2 regions of the Bacillus pretiosus genome follow, and region 1 is predicted to be linked to the other one. Evidence: predicted binding sites of a transcription regulator. Region 1 holds the regulator's gene; the other holds the start of a gene.

What was found. Region 1 encodes Rex, which represses fermentation and respiration genes when NADH is low (regulators of the CRP and FNR family bind a similar motif). Its sites were predicted from a motif close to TTGTGAAATATTTCACAA; they were not measured.
Region 2: the regulator Rex is predicted to act here: its motif matches at 4,783-4,800, upstream of ACU8YW_RS06650 (formate/nitrite transporter family protein).

The regions. Positions count from the first base shown of each region.
Region 1 covers NZ_CM129593.1:255,307-267,133, reverse strand. The annotation lists gene ACU8YW_RS01545 (response regulator transcription factor) at 1-643, opposite strand, end outside; gene ACU8YW_RS01540 (NCS2 family permease) at 789-2,114, opposite strand; purine riboswitch at 2,243-2,344, opposite strand; gene guaA (glutamine-hydrolyzing GMP synthase) at 2,498-4,036, opposite strand; purine riboswitch at 4,202-4,303, opposite strand; gene groL (chaperonin GroEL) at 4,443-6,077, opposite strand; gene groES (co-chaperone GroES) at 6,116-6,400, opposite strand; gene ACU8YW_RS01520 (CPBP family intramembrane glutamic endopeptidase) at 6,802-7,551, shown strand; gene ACU8YW_RS01515 (YdiK family protein) at 7,548-7,739, shown strand; gene ACU8YW_RS01510 (redox-sensing transcriptional repressor Rex) at 7,769-8,398, opposite strand; gene ACU8YW_RS01505 (ABC-F family ATP-binding cassette domain-containing protein) at 8,586-10,520, shown strand; gene tsaD (tRNA (adenosine(37)-N6)-threonylcarbamoyltransferase complex transferase subunit TsaD) at 10,928-11,827, opposite strand, start outside.
Region 2 covers NZ_CM129593.1:1,273,392-1,285,218, reverse strand. The annotation lists gene phaR (polyhydroxyalkanoic acid synthase subunit PhaR) at 1-63, opposite strand, end outside; gene phaQ (poly-beta-hydroxybutyrate-responsive repressor) at 263-715, shown strand; gene phaP (polyhydroxyalkanoic acid inclusion protein PhaP) at 758-1,282, shown strand; gene ACU8YW_RS06670 (MaoC family dehydratase) at 1,384-1,827, shown strand; gene ACU8YW_RS06665 (alpha/beta-type small acid-soluble spore protein) at 1,975-2,160, shown strand; gene ACU8YW_RS06660 (TrkH family potassium uptake protein) at 2,275-3,594, shown strand; yybP-ykoY riboswitch at 3,633-3,798, shown strand; gene ACU8YW_RS06655 (MeeY/MeeF family manganese export membrane protein) at 3,889-4,683, shown strand; gene ACU8YW_RS06650 (formate/nitrite transporter family protein) at 4,885-5,736, shown strand; gene ACU8YW_RS06645 (cyclic-phosphate processing receiver domain-containing protein) at 5,764-6,075, opposite strand; gene ACU8YW_RS06640 (prepilin peptidase) at 6,090-6,812, opposite strand; gene ACU8YW_RS06635 (LutC/YkgG family protein) at 6,925-7,635, opposite strand; gene ACU8YW_RS06630 (LutB/LldF family L-lactate oxidation iron-sulfur protein) at 7,635-9,056, opposite strand; gene lutA (lactate utilization iron-sulfur protein LutA) at 9,073-9,792, opposite strand; gene ACU8YW_RS06620 (FadR/GntR family transcriptional regulator) at 9,961-10,650, opposite strand; gene ACU8YW_RS06615 (sensor histidine kinase) at 10,878-11,827, opposite strand, start outside.

The DNA.
Region 1 (11,827 bases):
TCCTTGGATTCTCCTCAATCTTTTCACGCACTTTCCGAATATGAACCATTACCGTGTTATCCGACTGGAAAGATCTTTCGTTCCAAACCTTTTCATAAATTTGTTCCGCGCTAAAGACCATCCCCGGATTACGAGCTAGTAATTCTAAAATCGAAAATTCCCTCGGGGTCAGTTTCACTTCTTCTCCATCCACAATGACTGTATGAGTGGAGATGTTTATTTTCATCTCTCCAATTTCTAACTCGTCCTCATTTTGAAGAGCAAAACCATTCATCTTCATATAACGACGTAACTGAGATTTAATCCTTGCGATTAACTCTAACGGATTAAATGGTTTCGTTACGTAATCATCTGCACCTGTTGTTAATCCTAAAATTTTATCCATATCTTGCGTTTTCGCAGAAAGCATAATAATCGGCATTTCTTTCGATTCTCTTACTTTCATACACATATGAATACCATCTACCTTTGGCATCATAATATCTAATACGACTAGATGTACTTCATTTTCTTCTAGTAAACGTAATCCTTCTTCTCCGTCTCCTGCTTGCAACACTTTATATCCTTCATTCTTTAAATAGATTGTAATAAGATTTCTAATTTCTTTTTCATCATCTACGACAAGTATTGTTTCGTGCGCCACAATATCTCCCCCATCACTTTTTTAATCCCTAACTTCTATTATAGGAAAACTTCTGAAGAAAAACGCTCGGAAATCCTTAAGATTTTCTGAAGACGCAAAAAAGGTCTAGACTCCCCTTAAGTCTAGACCTTTCAAAAAACCCCTTTTATTTACGAACGTAGATGAAATATAGTACGAATAAAACTCCCATAACATACATAATTGGATGAATCTCTTTACGACGACCACTTACTACCATTGTAATTGGATAGAAGATAAACCCGATTGCAATCCCTGTCGCAATACTATACGTAAGTGGCATTGAAATGATTGTAAAGAATGCTGGTACTGCAATCTCGAATTTCTTCCAATCAATTTCGCCTAAAGATGAAACCATCAAGATCCCTACAATAATTAATGCTGGCGCTGTTACAGCTGGTGTTACAACGCTTAATAATGGCGAGAAGAATAGTGCCAGCAAGAAGAATCCCGCTGTTACAACTGCTGTAAATCCAGAACGTCCACCCGCTGCTACCCCTGCAGAAGATTCAATGTAAGACGTTGTTGTTGATGTACCTAAGATCGCACCGATTACAGTTGCAATCGCATCTGCAAATAATGCTTTTCCTGCACGTGGTAATTTATTGTTCTTCATTAATCCAGCTTGATTCGCAACCGCTACAAGTGTACCTGCTGTATCAAAGAAATCGATAAAGAAGAACGTTATAATAACAATCACCATTTGAACAGTGAAAATATCTCCGAAGTGAGTTAACGCCACACCGAACGTTGGTTCTAGACTCGGTATTGCTCCCACTACAGCTTTTGGAGTATCAATTAATCCTGTCGCTACTCCTAAAATTGCTGTAAGAATCATACCGTAGAACACTGCACCATTAACTTTCTTAATCATGAAGATGATTGTAGTAACAACCCCGAAGATTGCTAGTAACGTTGTGCCCTTTGTTAAATCCCCCAACCCAACAAGAACAGCATCATTTTTCACGATAATTCCGGCATTTTGGAAGCCAAGGAAGGCAATGAATAATCCGATACCTGCCGCTACTGCAAACTTTAACTCTGATGGAATTGCATTAATGATTTTTTCACGAATACCTGAAGCTGTAAGAATAATAAAGATAATACCTGACATTAACGTTCCAGCAATTGCTGTCTGCCATGGAATACCCATCGTTAACACTGCCGTATAAGCAAAGAACGCGTTAATTCCCATACCCGGCGCCAAAGCAATCGGATACTTCGCGAATATCCCCATAATTAACGAACCAATCGCTGCTGCTAATGCTGTAGCAACGAATACTGCACCCGGATCCATTCCTGTACCTGCTGGTAACCCTTTAACATTTCCAAGTGACAGCGTAGCAGGATTGACAAATAGTACATAAGCCATAGATAAAAATGTCGTTAAACCTGCTATGAACTCTGTTTTATAATTTGTACCGAGTTCATCAAACTGAAAATAGCGTTTCATCTTACGTTTCCCCCGTTATATGATTACTCGCCGTAATCTCCCTAGCCCTCTTTTATCTATTAAAAATAAAAAAGGCTTCCATTGCATATACATGGAAGCGTTCTATGAATAAAGACAAGTTTACCCTCATCTTTATCTAAACGCCTCGTAGTCAAGCCATTTACGGTAGCTAGGTAGAAACTTTCGGGCCATATCCCCGATATTATACGACGGCATAATATTCACTTTTCGTTTGAATTACATACTCATATTAACTCGATGAAGTAGTTTTGTCAATTTAAAAACGAACATTTTTACAAACTTTTGCATTTTCGTTCGTATTAAGAGCAAAACACAAAAGATCCATCTATGCATGAGCAATAGATGGATCTTTTTTTATAATACTATTCCCACTCGATAGTTGCTGGTGGCTTACTTGTTATATCATACACGATACGGTTAACGTGTTTTACTTCGTTTACGATACGTACAGAGATTTTCTCTAATACGTCCCAAGGGATACGTGCCCAGTCAGCTGTCATACCGTCGATAGATGTTACTGCGCGGATACCTACTGTGTAATCGTAAGTACGCTCATCACCCATAACACCTACGCTACGCATACCAGGAAGCGCAGTGAAGTATTGCCAAACTTCGCGGTCTAAGCCCGCTTTAATAATTTCTTCACGTAAAATCGCATCAGATTCACGAACGATTTCTAATTTCTCTTCTGTGATTTCACCTAATACACGAATACCAAGACCAGGGCCTGGGAATGGTTGACGCCATACGATTTCATCAGGAATTCCTAGTTCTGATCCTAATACACGTACTTCATCTTTAAATAACGTGTTTAAAGGCTCAATTAATTTGAACTGCATGTCTTCTGGAAGACCACCAACGTTATGGTGAGATTTAATTGTTTGTGCAGTTGCTGTACCACTTTCAACGATGTCTGTATAAAGTGTACCTTGCGCTAGGAAGTCCATTCCTTGTAATTTAGAAGCTTCATCATCAAATACGTAAATGAATTCATTACCGATGATTTTACGTTTTTGTTCTGGATCTTCTACACCTTTTAACTTGTTCATGAAGCGTTCTTGTGCATCCACTTTAATAACGTTCATGTGGAAGCCTTCGCTGAATGTTTTCATAACGCCTTCTGCTTCACCTTTGCGAAGTAAGCCGTGGTCAACGAAAATACATGTTAATTGATCGCCGATTGCTTTATGAATTAATACTGCTACAACAGAAGAGTCTACACCGCCGCTAAGTGCGCATAGTACTTTTTTGTCTCCAACAGTTTCACGGATTTTCTCTAATTCTACTTCGATAAAGTTCTCCATGTTCCATCCTTCAGAACAACCACATACGCCGAATACGAAGTTTTTAATTAAATCGTTACCGTGCTCAGAATGACGTACTTCTGGGTGGAATTGTACACCGTATAAGTTTTTGTCTTCATTGCTCATACCAGCAATTGGACAAGACTCACTTGTTGCATCTACTACGAATCCTTCAGGTAAACCAGTTACTAAGTCACCATGGCTCATCCATACAACTTGCTCTTCTGGAAGGTTCGCATATAATTTTGATTCGTTCTCTACTTTAAGAACAGCTTTTCCGTACTCACGGTGGTTTGCACGTTCTACTTTCCCACCGAAGTGTTGCGTCATAAGCTGCATACCGTAACAAATACCAAAGATCGGTAATCCTAGTTCAAAGATTTTTTCATCACAATGTAATGCGCCTTCACCGTATACACTATTTGGTCCACCAGAGAAGATAATCCCTTTTGGATTCATTGCTTTAATTTCTTCTGCAGTAATTGTATGTGGATGAAGTTCACTGTATACACCGAACTCACGAATTCGACGTGCTATTAACTGATTGTACTGACTCCCAAAATCTAAAACGATAATTGTATCATGCTGCTTCTTCAAAATAATCACCCCAACGTTAGTTCTCGTATATAAATATTTTTACCAATTAGGCAAAAAGCATTACTAATATAATAAAAAAAGCCAGTCCTCCGCCTCTAGTCTCATAACAAAGAAAAGGCAGGGGTCTGGCTTTATAAAGAAAGATAGTCTTCCGCTCTTTATAAATATAAGACGCACTGCCTTCATAGTCAGGTTGTTTACGGTAACCCGGTAGAGACTCTCAAACCATATCATCGAGGATATATGAAGGATTTTTTTATATTATCTCCCTAGATTCTAACAATGAAGTATCGATATGGTCAAGAGAGAAAGCGACAAAATTCTACAGAAATTAATTTCCTTTTCTAAAAAACATAAAAAAACATCCATTTCTATATAGAAATGGATGTTTTTCGAGCAAACGGAATTACATCATTCCGCCCATACCGCCCATGCCCATGCCGCCCATGTCAGGCATTGCTGGTGCATTTGGTTCTGGCTTGTCAGCAACTACAGCTTCAGTCGTTAAGAACATAGCTGCAACAGATGCTGCGTTTTGAAGTGCAGAACGAGTTACTTTAGCTGGATCTACGATACCAGTTTCAAGCATGTTAACCCACTCGCCAGTAGCTGCGTTGAAACCAACGCCTACTTTTTCGCCTTTTAGACGCTCTACAACTACAGATCCTTCTAGACCAGCGTTGATTGCGATTTGACGAACTGGCTCTTCTAGTGCGCGAAGTACGATGTTGATACCTGTTGCTTCGTCGCCTTCAGCTACGATAGAAGCTACTTTCGTGTATACGTTCATAAGTGAAGTACCACCACCTGCAACGATACCTTCTTCTACTGCTGCACGAGTTGAGTTAAGTGCATCTTCAATGCGAAGTTTGCGCTCTTTTAACTCAGTTTCAGTTGCTGCACCTACTTTAATTACTGCTACGCCACCTGCAAGTTTTGCAAGACGCTCTTGTAATTTTTCACGATCGAATTCAGAAGTAGTTTCTTCTAATTGCGCGCGGATTTGACCGATGCGAGCTTCGATTTGTTGTGAATTTCCGATACCTTCAACTACAGTTGTGTTTTCTTTCGTTACAACAACTTTACCAGCACGTCCTAAAGATTCAATTGTAGCAGATTTTAAGTCACGACCTAATTCTTCAGTGATTACTTCGCCACCAGTTAAGATTGCGATATCTTCTAGCATTGCTTTACGACGGTCACCAAATCCAGGAGCTTTAACAGCTACTACATTGAATGTACCACGAAGTTTGTTCACTACTAATGTAGCTAAAGCTTCGCCTTCTACATCTTCAGCGATGATAAGAAGTGGTTTACCTTGTTGTACCACTTGCTCTAATACTGGTAAGATTTCTTGGATGTTAGAAATCTTCTTATCAGTAATTAAGATGTATGGGTTATCAAGAACTGCTTCCATTTTGTCAGAATCAGTAATCATGTAAGGAGATGCATATCCACGATCAAATTGCATACCTTCTACTACGTCTAATTCTGTTGTAAATCCTTTAGATTCTTCTAAAGTAATAACGCCGTCGTTACCAACGCGCTCCATTGCTTCAGCGATTAATTGACCTACTTCTTCGTCAGCTGCAGAAATAGCAGCTACTTGTGCGATAGAAGATTTGCCTTCGATTGGTTTAGAAATCTCTTTTAATTCTGCAATTGCAGCAGTAACAGCTTTTTCGATACCTTTACGAAGACCCATTGGGTTCGCACCAGCTGTTACGTTTTTAAGACCTTCACGAATCATAGCTTGTGCTAATACAGTTGCAGTTGTTGTTCCGTCACCAGCTACATCATTTGTTTTGCTAGCAACTTCTGCTACTAATTTTGCACCCATGTTTTCGAATGCATCTTCTAATTCGATTTCTTTTGCGATTGTTACACCATCATTTGTAATAAGTGGTGAACCAAATTTTTTCTCAAGTACAACGTTACGACCTTTTGGTCCAAGCGTTACTTTTACTGCGTTTGCAAGAGTGTCGACACCGCGAAGCATCGAACGACGTGCTTCTTCACTAAATTTAATATCTTTTGCCATAATAATTGACCCCCTTGAATTTTTTAAGATTTATATAATTAACCGATAACTGCTAAAATGTCACTTTCACGTAAAATCAAGTAGTCAGTACCTTCATATTTTACTTCAGTACCTGCATATTTTGAGAAGATGATAAGATCACCTGCAGCTACCTCTAGAGCAACACGCTCACCATTTTCAAGCACTCGACCAGTACCTACTGCAATAACTTTACCCTCTTGTGGTTTTTCTTTTGCAGTGTCTGGTAATACAATACCACTTGCTGTTTTTTCTTCTGCTTGAACAAGCTCAATTACAACGCGATCACCTAATGGCTTTAGCATGAACAATAACCTCCTCATTTTGTTATGTAAATTTTATTTATTAGCACTCAAGTCACCCGAGTGCTAACACACTTATAATAATAAATAATCTCAATTTCTTTTGCAAGTAAAAAAATCATAATTTTTTCGCAAATTAAGCTATACACTTTTCTATATAGAGTCCCTCTTCTTCTACCTTTACTATATGAATCGTTGTTTCCCCTACTCGTATGTTACAATATGAAAGGACACCCTAAGTTGTTTTCGCTATACACACAACTTTCTCCTGTCTTCTATTATAATTTCAAATAAGGATTTACGAAAAAAACATAATTTAAGCGAGGTTTATATCGTAGGTAGCATACTTACATGTTATCCTACCTTATCTCATACACTAGAGTTAGAAAGGATGGTTAAACCATTTGAAAAAACAATATTGGTGGGTTATCGTTACATACATTTTAATGCAGTTATCATCCATTGCTGGATTACCACTTCTGCTGAAAACTGGACTTTATGATAACAGGGGATTTACTAGAGAAGAGAAATTTCAACTCATAACTGGCCACTGGGCAATCATTAGCTTCTTTATTGCATTATGTATCGTACTTTGGTTACTTAGAACAGATATTCGTGACAGACGTTTAGATACAATGCGCTCTACTGTTCCAGCTACGATTGGTTGGATTTTTATCGGGTTCTTCCTAGCATTTTTCTCACAAAGTATTGCCGGTATGATAGAAATGCGTGTATTAGGAATTAAACCTGGATCAGAAAATACAGCAAGACTTATGGATATCGCAAAAACGACACCTTGGTTCCTTATCGTTATCTCTATAATAGGACCTATTTTGGAAGAAATCGTATTTAGAAAAATTTTATTTGGTACACTTTATAAGAAGTTTAACTTCTTTATTGCTGCTATCATTAGTTCTCTTGTATTCGCAGCAATTCATTTTGATTTCACTCACTTATTGGTATACACTTCTATGGGACTCGTATTCGCCTTTTTATATGTAAAAACGAAGCGTATTATCGTCCCTATCGCAGCTCATGTTGCAATGAATACATTAGTTGCAGTTGCTCAAGTTTTAATGAGCAATGAACAAATTCAAGAAATGATTAAAGAAGCTGAAAAAATGCAAGGCTTTATCGGAGGATTTTTAGTATGAGGAACTCACCATTGTTCATGGCTGCATTGTACTTCCTTCTAGGATGTATCTTTACACGCTTCGCCATTACGAACGTAACAGATACAATCTGGAATATGTGGACAATACTATTTGCAGTTATGGCAACAATTGATTTTAATTTGGCACTTCGCCTTATCTTAGTTAAATTCACAAAGAAAAAACAATAATAAAACGCAGAGGTCGCTTCCTCTGCGTTTTATTGTGGATAATTCTTTAAAAAGTAAACAAGTGTTTGTAACTCTACCGCTAAATCAATATGGTGAATTCTTATATTATCTGACACATTTAAGCGCGCTGGTGTGAAATTTAAAATACCATGCACGTTCGTTTCTGCCAATCTATCTGCTACAGATTGTGCCACTGTAGCGGGTACTGTTAATATTGCCACTTGTATATCAGTTGATAAACGTTCTTCTAATTCATCTAAATGATATACAGGAATGCCCCCGATTTCTGTCCCGACTTTCTCTTCACTAACATCAAACGCCATTTCAATTTTTGTATTATTGTTTTTCGTGAAATTATAATGTAAGAAAGCGGTCCCTAAATTACCTACTCCAATAAGTGCTACACGTGTTATATCATCTTGGTCGAGTGTTTCACGGAAAAATGATAATAAATAATTTACGTTATATCCATAACCTTTTTTCCCTAACGCTCCAAAATATGAAAAATCTCTTCGAATCGTTGCGGAATCAACTTTTACCGCTTCACTCAATTCGGCTGATGAAACACGTTGCTTACCAGAAAGAGATAAGTTTTGGATAAATCGATAGTATAGAGGCAATCGTTTGGCAGTGGCCTGTGGAATTTTTTGCTGCTCCATATAACCTCTCCTCTCTTCCTACCTTTATTCATATACTTGAATCAAATACAGAAGTTTAGCACTCATGAATTTCCCTGTATAATAAAGAGAAGAAGTATTCTCTCTTTATTTTAAACTATACACTATTTTTAGTATGATTGAGAAATATAAACATGGCAAAGTTAAGAAATTATTTGAGGTGAAAACATTGATTTTATTACAAGTAAACGCGCTTACGAAATTATACGGTGCCGAAACGATTCTTGCAAACATAAAATTGGAAGTTCAAACGAAAGATCGTATCGCATTAGTCGGACGAAATGGGGCCGGAAAATCTACACTATTAAAAATAATAGCTGGTGAGCTATCTCATGATGGTGGCGAAATTATAAAACCAAAAGATGTCTCAATCGGATATTTAGCTCAAAATACCGGGTTAGAAACGTCTTTAACAATTTGGGATGAAATGTTAACCGTCTTTACACACTTGCAGCAAATGGAGACAAAACTTCGAAGGCTAGAGCAAGAGATGGGAAAAGAAGAAAACTTTTCAAACGAGGCTACATATGAAAGATTATTAGCTGATTATGACCAATTGCAATTAGATTATAAAGATCAAGGTGGATATCAATATGAAGCAGATATTCGCTCGATTTTAAGTGGTCTTGGCTTCCCAGTTGAAACGCACCAGACGACGATTTCTACATTAAGCGGTGGACAAAAAACACGATTAGCTCTCGGTAAATTATTATTAACGAAACCAGACCTACTTATTTTGGACGAGCCTACAAACCATTTAGACATCGAAACATTAACATGGCTTGAACAATATTTACAAGGCTATCCTGGCGCAATACTAATCGTTTCCCATGACCGTTATTTCTTAGATAAACTCGTTACACAAGTATATGAAATTTCGAATAAAGAAAGCAGACGATTTGTTGGTAACTACAGTAAATATTTAGACTTAAAATCAGCATTATACGAGCAAGACATGAAACGTTATGAAAAACAACAAGATGAAATCGCTAAGCTTGAGGATTTCGTTCAAAAAAATATAGCGCGCGCATCTACGACAAAACGTGCTCAAAGCCGTCGTAAACAATTAGATAGAATGGAATTATTGACTAGACCATTAGGTGATTCTAAGTCAGCATCCTTCTACTTCGATATCGAAAAACAAAGTGGAAATGATGTTTTACAAGTAAAGGATGCAACTATCGGCTATGATGATGATCCGATTATTGAACATGTAACTATGCGCTTAACTCGCGGGGATAGCGTTGCTTTAGTTGGTCCAAACGGAATTGGAAAATCCACATTATTAAAATCACTTGTGAATAAGTTACCACTATTAAATGGTGATGTTTCTTTCGGATCCAATGTATCTGTTGGTTATTATGATCAAGAACAAGCAAACTTAACATCTTCTAAGCGAGTTTTAAATGAGTTATGGGATGAATATCCATTGCAGCCCGAAAAAGAAATTCGCACGATATTAGGTAACTTCTTATTCACAGGGGATGATGTACTAAAACCAGTATCTTCTCTTAGTGGTGGACAAAAAGCTCGATTAGCTCTTGCAAAACTTATGATGCAAAAATCAAATTTATTAATTCTCGATGAACCTACGAACCATCTTGATTTAAATAGTAAAGAAATTTTGGAGAATGCTTTAATTGATTATCCAGGCACCCTTCTATTTGTTTCACATGACCGCTACTTTATTAATCGTGTAACGACGACCGTTGTTGAGTTGTCAACAGAAGGTGCACAAGAGTATTTAGGCGATTACGATTACTATGTGGAGAAGAAAAATGAAATGATTGAACGTGCAGCATTTGAACAACAAGAACAGCAAGAAAACCAAGCACCTGTTCAAAAAACTGTAGCGCAAGAAAAATTAAATTATCTCGAAGAAAAAGAGCGTAAACAATTAGAACGTCAACGCACTCGAAAAATTGAGGAACTAGAACAAAATATTGTAGAATTTGAAGAAGAAATTGCTACGTTAGAAGATCAACTTTGCTTACCAGAAATATACGCAGATTATGAAAAGGCTAGTGAAATTACAACGAAAAAGCAAACACTACAAGAGCAACTTGATGCTTGTATGGCAGAATGGGAAGAATTACATTTATAAGAGTATGAATAAGAAGGATGTCTCATAAGTCGGGATTTTTGACTATGCGACATCCTTTTTATCTTCTAGCTGGGGTATAAACGATTCGACACGACATACCGATTTACCGACAAAGTTTGACAATGTTGGCTCGCCCCTATAATAAGGGGACATTTCAAAATGTTTTTTAGAGATATCTTCTTGCGATTTATTTCCCAAAAAAGAATACATTCAAAGGTCAGACTTCTTCTGCTTTATCCACAGGTTTATACACATATCCACCTTTATAAAATAAACCCCAAAATAACTTTTCCACATTATCCACAACTTCCAAAAAAGTTATCAACATTTTATATACACAATAAAACCCACATTATCAACAGATAATATGGGTTTTATCCACAAGCTGTGGTTAATTTTGTGCATAACTATTCTTCAATATCTAATCCTGGATTTGCATTTAGAGCTAATGTAGCACGTTTTCCTTGTTCATATGCAATTGTACCTGCGGCTGCAATCATCGCTGCATTATCGGTACATAAAGATAGTGGAGGAATAATTAGCTCGATATTTTCTTTTGTCGCAAATTCCGCTTCCAAACGTGCGCGAAGTCCTTTATTCGCAGCTACTCCACCAGCAAGAAGCAGTTGCTTTACGTTATACGCTTCTGCTGCACGAGATGCTTTCGTTACAAGCACATCTATTACACTCGCTTGGAAACTTGCTGCTAAATCTTCCGGTGCAATTTCTATCCCGCGTTGTTTCGCGTTATGCACAGTGTTGATAACTGCTGATTTCAATCCACTGAAACTGAAATCATACGAATCAGGTTCTAGCCATGCACGAGGCAAATCGATTGTCGGTTCCCCTTCATGTGCAAGGCGATCAATGTGAGGACCACCTGGATATGGCATGGATAATGTTCGAGCTACTTTATCATATGCCTCTCCAGCTGCATCATCTCTTGTTTCACCAATCACTTCGAATGAACCATGTTCTTTCATATAAACAAGCTCCGTATGTCCACCAGATACAACAAGTGATAGTAGTGGGAATTGAACTTCTTTTACTAAACGGTTCGCATAAATGTGCCCAGCTATATGATGAACACCCACTAGAGGAATATCATGTGCAAAAGCCACTGCTTTCGCTGCATTTACCCCTATTAAAAGCGCTCCTACTAACCCAGGTCCTTCTGTTACAGCAATTGCATCAATATCATCAAATGTGATATTTGCTTCTTTTAAAGCTTCTTCTAACACAACTGTAATTTCTTCTACATGATGACGGGATGCAATCTCTGGTACAACTCCGCCAAAACGTTTATG
Region 2 (11,827 bases), 1.0 Mb from region 1:
TGTTTCGGTTTGTTCATAAGCATTTTTCCATGCTTGCAATGGATCGAATTTTTGATCAATCACTTCGCCTACACTCCCTTTTTCGTTTTTGAAACAATTCAACCTATTCACTATTTTCTAATATTCTGAATAAAACTTCAAGTCTATATTTTATTTTTCTTTATTTTCCGATAAATGTGTTGACATTAAAAACAGATAGGTGTAAATTGCACTTATAAGCAAAAAAATTCCATCTAACTGATTCATGAGGTGATGCACAATCATGCTACATAATGAACCAGAACACCCAGAAAGTTTGGAAAAAAACCAAGCGAAACAACCAAACTCCATGCCCAAAAACTTCTTAGTTCCTTTCTTACTTCTCTGTCTAAAAGACTGGAGTCTTCATGGTTACAAACTCATTCAAATGCTAATGGACATCGGCTTTTCTTCTGTTGACCAAGGTAATGTGTATAGAACATTGCGCAAGTTAGAAAAAGAAAATCTCATTTCTTCCACTTGGGATACAAGTGAAGGCGGGCCAGCGAAACGAATTTATTCTTTAACAGAATATGGAGAGCAATATTTAACAACATGTGCAACTTCTTTTGAACATTATCAAAATATGTTGCGGACGTTTTTTACGTTATACACCAATGCGTTCTTTCCATTTTCTACTTCTCCAGAAAAGGATGAAAAGGATTCTTCATCTTCACCTGGTGGTACAGCAGAGTAATCTGCGTTCACAATATGCAAAAAAACATTTGGAGGTCAAACAATGGAAACTAAACCATACGAATTAGTCGATGCATTTTGGAAAAACTGGTCTCAATCTCTTTCCCTCTTCTCTTCAGCTGGGAAACAATTAGAGCAACTTACTTTAGAAACTTTAAAACAACAACAAGACGCTTTGCATAAATTAACATCAGGGGTAGATGAACTAGAAAAAGAACTACAACAATTCACTGCTCAGTTCAATAACCAATATACAGATTACGTGAAGCAATTAACTGGAAACTCCTTAAATGATCAAATTAACGAGTGGCAAGGGAAATGGAATGAACTTTCTAATCAAATGCACCAACTGACTGTTTCTCCTACGAAAACATCTTTGTCTATTCTTACTCAAACTAGCGGTCAATTTGAAGAAACAACAAAACAATTTATTGAACAACAACAATTACAACGTGAAGAGGTTCAAAAACAGTTAGAAGTTTTTTTGGGAGAGTTCAAGTCCAAACAACTAGAACTCGCAAAGCAGTTCGAGGAAAACTCAAAAAATTTATTTACTTCCATCAAGTAAGAAAAATGTGGGAGCTAACTGCAGCACAAACAAAACTCTTTCTTCCTCCTACTACATCAAGATGGCTAGCATTTTTCGATATGGAAAAGAAGGAGGCCAAAATGAATCCATTTCAAGAAGCACAAACTGTTCCGGAGCTTCGTTATGATGAGATTCAAGTCGGTGATCAAGCATCCCTTACAAAAACTATTACGGATGAGGACGTTATTAATTTTGCAAAATTAACTGGAGATGTGAATCCTATTCATATTTTAGATTCTTTTGCAAAAACAACAATGTTTAAAGAACGTATTGCTCATGGCATGCTCGTTTCCAGTTTCATTTCGACGATTCTTGGAACGAAACTCCCTGGCAAAAACACGATTTATTTATCTCAAAACGTTTCATTCCGTGCTCCTGTCAAAATCGGTGATACACTTCGCGTTGTGGCAGAAGTCATTAAAAAACGAGACGATAAAAAAATCATTACGTTGCAAACAAACATATATAATCAATCCGGTGATATTGTCGTGGAAGGTACAGCGACAATACTGAAAAAAGAGTAGCAAATTTGCTACTCTTTTTTCTATCCAATAACTTCTAATCACACCGATTACTTCCGCGTATGAGTACGTCGTTTCCACATAAAATAACGTTACCAGTTTAGATAAGTATTTAGCTGAATTGGACTACTCATAAGGATGTGTATCAACATGGTAAAAACAAACAAATTACTAGTTCCAGGTGCAGAACAAGCGCTTGAACAATTTAAATATGAAATCGCACAAGAATTCGGTGTTAGCTTAGGTTCTAATACAGCATCTCGTTCTAACGGTTCAGTTGGCGGTGAAGTAACGAAACGACTAGTCGCTTTAGCTCAACAACAATTACGTGGATAATACAATAACCTATGGCTTAGAGGCAGATATTCTCTGCCTCTTTCTATTTTTAACATACATAATCGTGCTTTTTCACATACTAGTAAGAGCAAACTGAAAGGAACGATATGTGACATGAAACGGATTAATATTAGCATGAGTCCTCCCCGTGTTCTTACTTTGTCTTTTATTATGTTATCAGTTATCGGTACATGCTTATTAAAACTACCAATTGCTACAACAACTTCTATTTCATGGATCGACGCTTTATTTACAACAGTTTCTGCTTGTACTGTTACTGGGCTTGGTGTTGTAGACACCGGAAAAGTATTTACTTTGTTTGGACAGTGTGTCATTTTAACGCTTATACAAGTAGGGGGACTTGGCATTATGAGCTTTGCCGTTTTAATTGCGATTATGCTCGGCAGAAAAATTGGTCTTCAAAACCGAATTTTACTGCAACAAGCGTTAAACCAAACGAACATTGGTGGTGTCATTCGTCTTGCCAAAGCATTATTTTTATTCTCTTTTACAGTCGAATGTATCGCTACTTTGATTCTTTCTTTTGAATGGGTACCAAAATACGGGATTGCTAAAGGGATCTATTATAGTTTTTTTCATTCAATCTCTGCTTTTAACAATGCTGGTTTTTCTGTGTGGAGCGATAATTTAATGTCCCATTCTCATAGCATTCTTGTCAATCTCGTTATTTCCTCCCTCATTATTTTAGGTGGGATTGGTTTTACAGTAATCGTAGATATAAAAAGAAAGAAAAATTTTAAAAACCTTACATTACACTCAAAACTTATGCTCTCTTCTACTCTAATCGTCAATATTATTGCGACTGTTTTTATTTTTATATTCGAGTTCCACAATTCCCTTTCTATGAGAGGATTTACCCCATTTGAAGAAGGAATGGCCGCTTATTTCCAGGCGGTTTCAACTCGTACTGCCGGGTTTAATACAGTTGATATTTCTGCATTATCAAAGCCCTCCCTACTATTAATGATGCTCCTTATGTTTATTGGCGCTGGTAGTGCTTCAACCGGTGGTGGAATTAAGTTAACAACATTTTTAATCATGTTTTTTGGGGTATTTAAATTTTTACAAGAACAAGATGATATTGTCGTTTTTAAAAAATCTATTAAAGATACTCTCATTGTCAAAGCATTGACCATCACTATTATTTCCATTTCATTTATCTTTTTTGCTATTTTAATTTTAAGTATTACTGAGCGAGTTCCTCTATTGATGAGTGCTTTCGAAGTATTTTCTGCATTTGGGACTGTCGGTCTCAGTATGAATTTCACACCACACTTAACTATGATCGGAAAAGCTATTATCATCTTTATGATGTTTTTTGGGAAAATGGGACCTTTAACATTGGCTTTTTCATTTGCACGTAAAAAGAACCGAAAAATAAAATATCCGAATGAAGATATTTTAACAGGTTGACAACCGTATACATTATCCATATAATGAGAGTACAATAGCATATCTCCAAAGGGGAGTAGCGTCCAAGAATATTTCTTGGAAACAAAGTCGTCATTACGTAGAACTTAGTTCTTCCGGCTTTGTTGGCATTTTCATTACATATGTCTAGCAAGACCTTTGCCTATTAACGGCAGAGGTCTTTTTTGTATTAATTTCCAAATTCTTCCAAAGTTAATAGGCAGGAGTATGGGGAAACTAAATAGTGGGGAAATTCTTCACTTATTTAGTACTTATAGAAATGAGAGGAGAATGTACATGGATGTATCATTATTATTGGAGTATGGTTGGGTATTACTCATCCTAATTGCACTAGAGGGGATTTTAGCGGCTGATAACGCTCTCGTTCTTGCAATTATGGTAAAACATTTACCAGAAGAAAAACGAAAGAAAGCATTATTTTACGGATTAGCGGGGGCATTTGTTTTCCGATTCGGATCGTTATTTATGATCTCGTTCTTAGTCGACGTATGGCAAGTGCAAGCAATCGGTGCCATTTACCTTATGTTTATAGCTGGTAATCACTTATTTAAAACGTATGTTAAAAAGAATACGGATGAAGAAACAGAAGAAAAAGAAGCAAAGAAAAAACAAGAGAACTTTTGGTGGACTGTATTTAAAGTTGAGGTTGCTGATATCGCCTTCGCAGTTGATTCAATTTTAGCTGCAGTTGCGTTAGCAATGACTTTACCAAAAACAGGATTAGGTACAATTGGTAGTCTTGATACTGGGCAATTCGTTGTTATCTTTGTAGGTGGACTTATCGGGTTAATCATCATGAGATTTGCAGCAACTGCTTTCGTACAAATCTTAAAACGTAAACCAGGACTTGAAACTGCAGCATTCTTAATTGTAGGTTGGGTTGGTGTGAAACTAGCAGTTTATACATTAGCGCACCCTGCATTAAATGTAATTCCGCATTCATTCCCAGAATCTACACTATGGAAGCTTACATTCTGGATTGTATTAGTGGGAATCGCAGTTGGCGGTTGGTTCTTCTCGAAAGAAGTAGAAGTAAAAGTAGAAAAGAATTTAGACGAAAAAGCGCTGTAATTACAGCGCTTTTTCTTTTTCCCTTCCCCTCTCAATGTCCAGAAAAAATTCTATTATACTACCATTTGTAAGCGTTTTCTCGATATATGTATGTCCTTTTTGTGAAACATTGCACAAACTTATTGAAACTAAGAACAATTCCATGTACTTTATTCATATAAGGAGTATTTATAGATGATGTACTAAAGGAGCGTATTACTCATGCTAGAGCAAGGAATAGATTATGTTGTCAAACTGGCTAAGAGCAAAAAACAAATGCTAGATACAAACCCGATGCAATATTTCATTCGTGCCGCACTTGCGGGTATTTATATCGGTTTTATTATTGTACTATGTTTTAAATTAGGTAACTTTTTTCACATTGCAGATTCACCGGCAACTTATTTAGCTGCTTCTATGTTTTTCGGAATTGCCCTCGTACTTATTATATATGGCGGTGCTGAATTGTTTACTGGAAACACAATGTACTTTACTGTAGCAACTTTAAGAAAAGAAACAACGATTTCTGATACACTTCGTAACTGGGTCGCTTGTTATGCAGGGAATTTAGCTGGAGCTTTATTCTTTGCCTTACTATTTTATGCAACTGGAATTTTCGAAGCAATTGATCACGGCCATTTCATGAATAAAGTAGTAGAAGGAAAAATGAATACACCTACAATGCAATTATTCTTTAAAGCAATTTTATGTAACTGGCTTGTATGTCTTGCGTGTTTCTTACCTTCTCAAGTTAAAGGTGATACAGCAAAAATTATGATGATGATGCTACTCGTTTTCACATTCTTCTTATCTGGTTACGAGCATAGCATTGCAAACTTATCACTGTTTGCTCTATCTTTAGTTTCACCGCATCCGGAGACAATTTCTTTTGCAGGTGCTATTCATAACTTAATTCCAGTTACAATCGGTAACATTATTGGCGGGTCCGTCTTTGTCGGCATGGTATACCATTACTTAACAAAGAAAGCACCTGACGTGAAACAAGAAGAAACTGAATTAGTAGCGGCTCAACAAGAAGAAATCATTCCGTTACAAGCACATATGAAACATTAAAAACTCCAAAGTAAAACTTTGGAGTTTTTAGCTCCCCACATATTTAACAACAAGGTGCGGATTAATTTCGCCTTCTTCCTTTCCCTTATTAATTCTCTGTTTCATCTTGTGCATACCGATGACATCATTCGTATGAAGGTGAATTTCATTTACATATAAACCCTCTTTACAAAAAGCCTCTACAAAATCTAATCCATTTCTTTTCCCCCATCCCATATTAAAATCAAGGGAAAGAATATTCACATCATAATCCCGAACCATTTGCAAGGCACATTCTACTGTAGTGGCGGGCACATACCCGTACGGACAACTTCTTTGATCATCCATATATACATTCATGTTCTATCCTCTCTCTATTTTGTATACGTGAACAACATGTAACATATTGCCCCAAGGCTAATAAAAGGACCGAACGGAATTTGGCTCCTCATTTTCATACGTTTTAATACTATACCAACTCCAAAGAAACAAAGACTAAAGCAAGATGCTAAAAATAAGATCATAAAAATCCCTTTCAGTCCCACTATAAATCCAAGTAACGAAAGTAATTTTATATCTCCTCCACCAAGCCCTTCTGGATATATCTTTTGCATGCAATATAACAAAATGAATATAACGCCACTACCAACTATACTATCTGTCCAAGTCACTAACGGCACAAAAACACATTCTAAAATAAGTAAACAGGCAAACCAAGCTAAAATACGATTGGGGATTAACATATATATGTAATCTGTAACTGAAATAATAAGAAGTAGAGAAAAAAGCGATAAAATGATGATAAGCTCCCGTTCCACCCCAATCATATATACAGTAAGAAGAAATATCATTCCTGTTACAAGTTCAAATACTACGTACAAAATTGAAATTTTCCTCTTACAATTCGTACAACGTCCTCTTTGTATACAAAAAGAAATGATTGGAATCAATTCTTTTGGCTTTAGCACATACTTACAATAATGACAATGTGAACGCGGGGTAATGATAGACTCACCAAGTGGTACTCTCATCGCAATTAACATAAAAAAAGAACCAAACACCATCCCCACTAACAATGCATATAAATAAGTGAACATCCCTTCCTCTCCTTTCCAGAAGAACATAGCAAAAAAAGGAGAGAAATTCTACTTCATATTATTTCTATTCTATTAAAAAAGCAGGCCATTTTCTGGCCTGCTTTCCCCTCTTTTATACGATGAAATATACTGCTTTTAATGGTCCGTGTACTCCGACAACAAGATTCATTTCAATATCTGCCGAGTTACTAGGTCCTGTAATAAAGTTAATACAAGATGCTACTGCCTCGCCATTTTCTACACGTGTGTTCATATCCTGAACTGCTTGTGTAATACGAGGCACAAGTGTTTCACGTGGAATAATAGCAAAGTATACAGTCGGTAAAAAGTGTAAAGAACGACCTTGGCCTTTATGACTTTGTACAACAATCGTACCAGATTCAGCTAAAGTATAATCACTAAATGCGATTCCAATATTCGCTCTTTCTGCGATACGCATATTCTCTTCTTTTTTCTCAGGATCCCATACATTCACTTCAACATTTTGCTTTGGAAGCTCTTCTTTAAATAAAGAAGTCAATCCATAAGAATCAAAACGTTCGTCTGCCGATAACATAATAGGTCCCCCGCCGTTTTCCACGATTACTTTTTGAATATCTTCACGTAAACGGTCGTTTGTCGTTTCTACTACAGTTGTATGAATGTTTGTACATTGATTTTTAAATACTTCTAACAATTCTTCTTTTGAATAATCTTTTAGCGTTTCTACATTCACATTACTTTTCCATGCTGGACGCTTTACGCCTTCCGTTTTCCGCTCACGTCCAAGTTCTTTTGCAATATTATCTAGAAAGGACTCACGGTTTTGAATTAATCCTGTCATTATTTGTCCCCGCCTTTCTTATGATCTTTATACCAATCACGGAATCGTTCTTTACTTGGAGCCGGGAATTCACGAATATCTGTCCAGTTTTTAAGTGGCCCAACACCTTTTGATACACGGTTGCCCGATGTAAATGGACTCATTGCTGCTGGCGCCATTTTTGATCCCATTTTATATAAAGCTGCTGAAGATGCACCCATACTAAACATTTTCATTGCTAATTTTTCTGCAAGTGGTGCACGTCCTTCTTGCTCAACAATTACTTGACGATGTTTTAATAATAAATCATGCAATGGTATTTTTACTGGACAAGCTTCTGTACACGCTCCGCATAAACTAGAGGCATATGGAAGCTCTTTGTAATCATCGTATCCACCTAAAAGTGGTGTTAATACCGCACCGATTGGTCCTGAGTATATAGAACCATACGAATGTCCACCAACGTGACGATATACAGGACATACGTTAACACAAGCAGCACAACGAATACATTGCAATACTGAGCGGAATTCAGACCCAAGAATTTGAGAGCGGCCATTATCAACAACAACTAAGTGGAATTCTTCTGGTCCATCTACTTCCTCTTCTTGGATTGGTCCCGCTACAGTTACATAACTTGTTAATTTTTGCCCTACTGCACTACGACATAGTAAACCAACTAAAACATCTAATTCTTCCATTGTCGGAACCATACGTTCCATACCCATTACTGCAATTTGAGTTTTCGGAATCGACATAACAAGATCGGCATTACCTTCGTTCGTTACTAAACAAAGAGAGCCAGTATTTGCAACTGCAAAGTTACAACCTGTCACACCAATTTCTGCATCCATAAATTTCTCACGAAGTTGTTTACGAACAAACTTTGTCATTTCATATGGATCATCAGAATTTTCATAGCCAAGCTTTTCTTTAAATACATCACGAATTTGCGTTCTGTTTTTATGAAGTGCGGGCGCAATAATATGTGAAGGTGGATCGTTATCTACTTGCAAGATATACTCTCCTAAGTCACTTTCTAACACTTCACAACCAATCTCTTCAAGGGCATGATTCATACTAATTTCTTCAGTTACCATTGATTTTGATTTTACAACTTTCTTCGCTTGTTTCTTTTTTGCAACGTCTTGAATATACTTTGCTGCTTCCTCTTTCGTTTTCGCAAAGTACACATGTCCGCCTCTTTTTGATACATTTTCACTTAACTGCATTAAGTAATAATCAAGATTTTCTAACGTATGTTGGCGAATTTGTTCACCTAGTTCACGCCACTCTTCCCAATTTCCTAATTCTTCCGCTGCTTTTAAGCGATTCGTATATAAGCGCGTTTGCGCAGAAGATACTGCTCCGCGCATAAAAGAATCTTGAATTCCATCGCCAACGCGATCATTAAATTTTTTCTCACTGATTTTCATAGACATAGCTTATGTTCCCCCTTCATGAGCGACTATTTAGTACCTCAGCAATATGCATTACTTTTATTTCTTTTCCTAAACGCTCAATACGTCCGCCAATGTTTAACAAACACCCACAATCTGCACCGATTAAATAATCAGCACCTGTTTCCATTGCACTATCTACCTTCTCATCTACCATTTGCTCAGAAATTGGAGTCATCTTCACTGAAAACGTTCCCCCAAACCCACAACAATTTTGTTCGTTTGGCAGTTCTCTCACAGTTAATCCTTTTACATTTGATAATAAAATTCCTGGTGCCTCTTTTACTCCAAGCAGGCGTGTCATATGACAAGATTTATGAATAGTAGCTATCCCTGGTAAGCTTGCACCAACATCTGTCACTTTTAAAACATCTACAATAAATTGTGTAAATTCATATGTTTTATCAGCAACCTTTTGTGCACGTTTAGCCCACTTCGGATCATCTTTAAAAACATGCGGATACTCATGAAACATTGTCGCACAAGAACCAGATGGTGTAACGATATATTCTGCATCTTCGAAAGTTTCAATCATATGTTTCATCGCTTCTTTTGCTGCTTCTACATGGCCGCTATTATAAGCAGGCTGACCACAACAAACTTGTGCTTCTGGAAATTCAATTTCACAACCTAAACGCTCCAACACTTCAACTGTTGCTTTGCCGACGTTTGTTTCAAACATATCGACTAAACAAGTAACAAATAAAGTAACTTTCATAATTATTACTCCCCCTTTTTACAACTCCACCAATAAACGTATGGTCATCAGATGACTAAGGAAAGAAGAAGTAGGCTCAACCATGGCCTATCCTCTCCCTCTTCTAAAGAAAACGCTTACTTAATCTTTCTCTATTTTATCAAAAAATTTGATTTTTAAAAGATTAAATTACGAATTTATATCGTTTTTACCTGTGACAATATGTTCTACATTTGTTAAATGATCTAGCATTGCTTGCTGCGCTAATTCTACATCTTGCTTTAACACTGCATCATATATAACTTGATGCTCTTCTATAAGTCGTTCTGATGTTGTTTGTTCACCATATAAAATAATGCGTCTTGATTCACCAATCGTTTCAGCAATCATCTCTGAAACATGATTCATGAGTTCAAGCAAAATGTTGTTATGCGAAGACTCCGCAATTCCCATATGGAACTGAAAATCTGCTTTTTCGCCAGCCTTTTCATCTCCAATGCTCTTTACCATTTCATCTAACCAATGCTTCATATTTTGCAAATTATCTTCCGTACGTTTTGCCGCAGCTGCTCGAACTGCCCCCACTTCAAGCACCTTTCGTACTTCTAATAAGTTTAAAATATCTTCTTTCTTCATTAATAATTTATTGTTTAATGATTTTGTTAATGAAGAAGAATCGAAATTCTTCACATATGTACCTTCTCCTTGTTTCATCTCAATTAAGCCCATTGCTCTTAGCGCACTTAGCGCTTCACGAACAGCAGATCTACCCACTTGAAACTGCTCAGCTAATTGATGTACAGGAAGTAGTTTGTCACCAGGTTTTAACGTACCATTTTTAATCATTGTTAAAATAGCTTCAGATACTTCTTCGTAAATCTTTTTCGGTTTAATAGATTTGTACTCCAGTTAAATCACCTCAGTATCTTCCAAACAACAATTGAAACGATTTATAAGAACTTTGCATCATAACTATTTTAGAACGAATTGGTAAGAAGTACAAATGTTTTGTTCATAAAATCGTCAAATTTTTAATATTTATTTGATATTAATTTATATTTATTCCTCTATTCATTGCACTCATGAAGAAAAGCATGTCCTTCACGTTAGAACATGCTTTCTTCAACTTGTATTTTCAATTTAATACTAACCGTCGTTCCATGCCCTTTTTCACTTTCAATTCGCCACTGTCCATCATGTATATGAACAATTTGTCTGACAATGGCAAGGCCTAAACCTGTTCCACCATGTTGACGACTTCTCGCTTTATCAACGCGGTAAAAACGTTCACCAAGATTTTCTAAATGCTCTTTTTCAATACCGATTCCTGTATCTTTTATGTTTAATTCACAGTAATCATCTATCTGCCTGAGTGTTATCACAATATCCCCATTTTGATTTGTATACCGTATCGCATTATCTAACACGTTATGAAGCACTTGTTGCATACGATCCTCATCAATCATTACAATGATTTCTGGATTTAAATTTGTTGAAATACGAATTTTCTTTTCTATAAACTTAATCTCATACGTATCTAACACATCTTCAATCAGTTGTGAAAAAACGATAGGTTGTTTCTTTAACGGAAAATGTTCACCTTCTAATTGTGCTAAATCTAATAAATCATGAACGAGACGCTGCATACGACCCGCTTCTTTATGAATGAGCTGTGTTACTTTTTCCTGCTGTGGTCCCTTCGCTACACCATCTAAAATAGCTTCACTATATCCTTTTATATAACTAAGCGGTGTTCTTAGTTCATGCGAAACGTTAGCTAAAAATTCCTTACGCTTTACGTCTTCTGTCTCTAAAGAATTTGCCATTTTATTAAATGCTTTTCCTAATCGTCCAATTTCATCTTCGGAAGAAATTGTAATCCGTTCTGAGAAATCTCCCGTAGCCAAATGATTGGCAACTCGTTCCATTTGCGAAAGCGGTCTCGTAATAGCAATAATAATCTTTCTACCAATCCATATTGTCAGTAAAGTCATAGCAAGTGCTAATGGTGCTAAAATAAGGCCCATATCATATATTAAGTCTTTTATACTTTTTA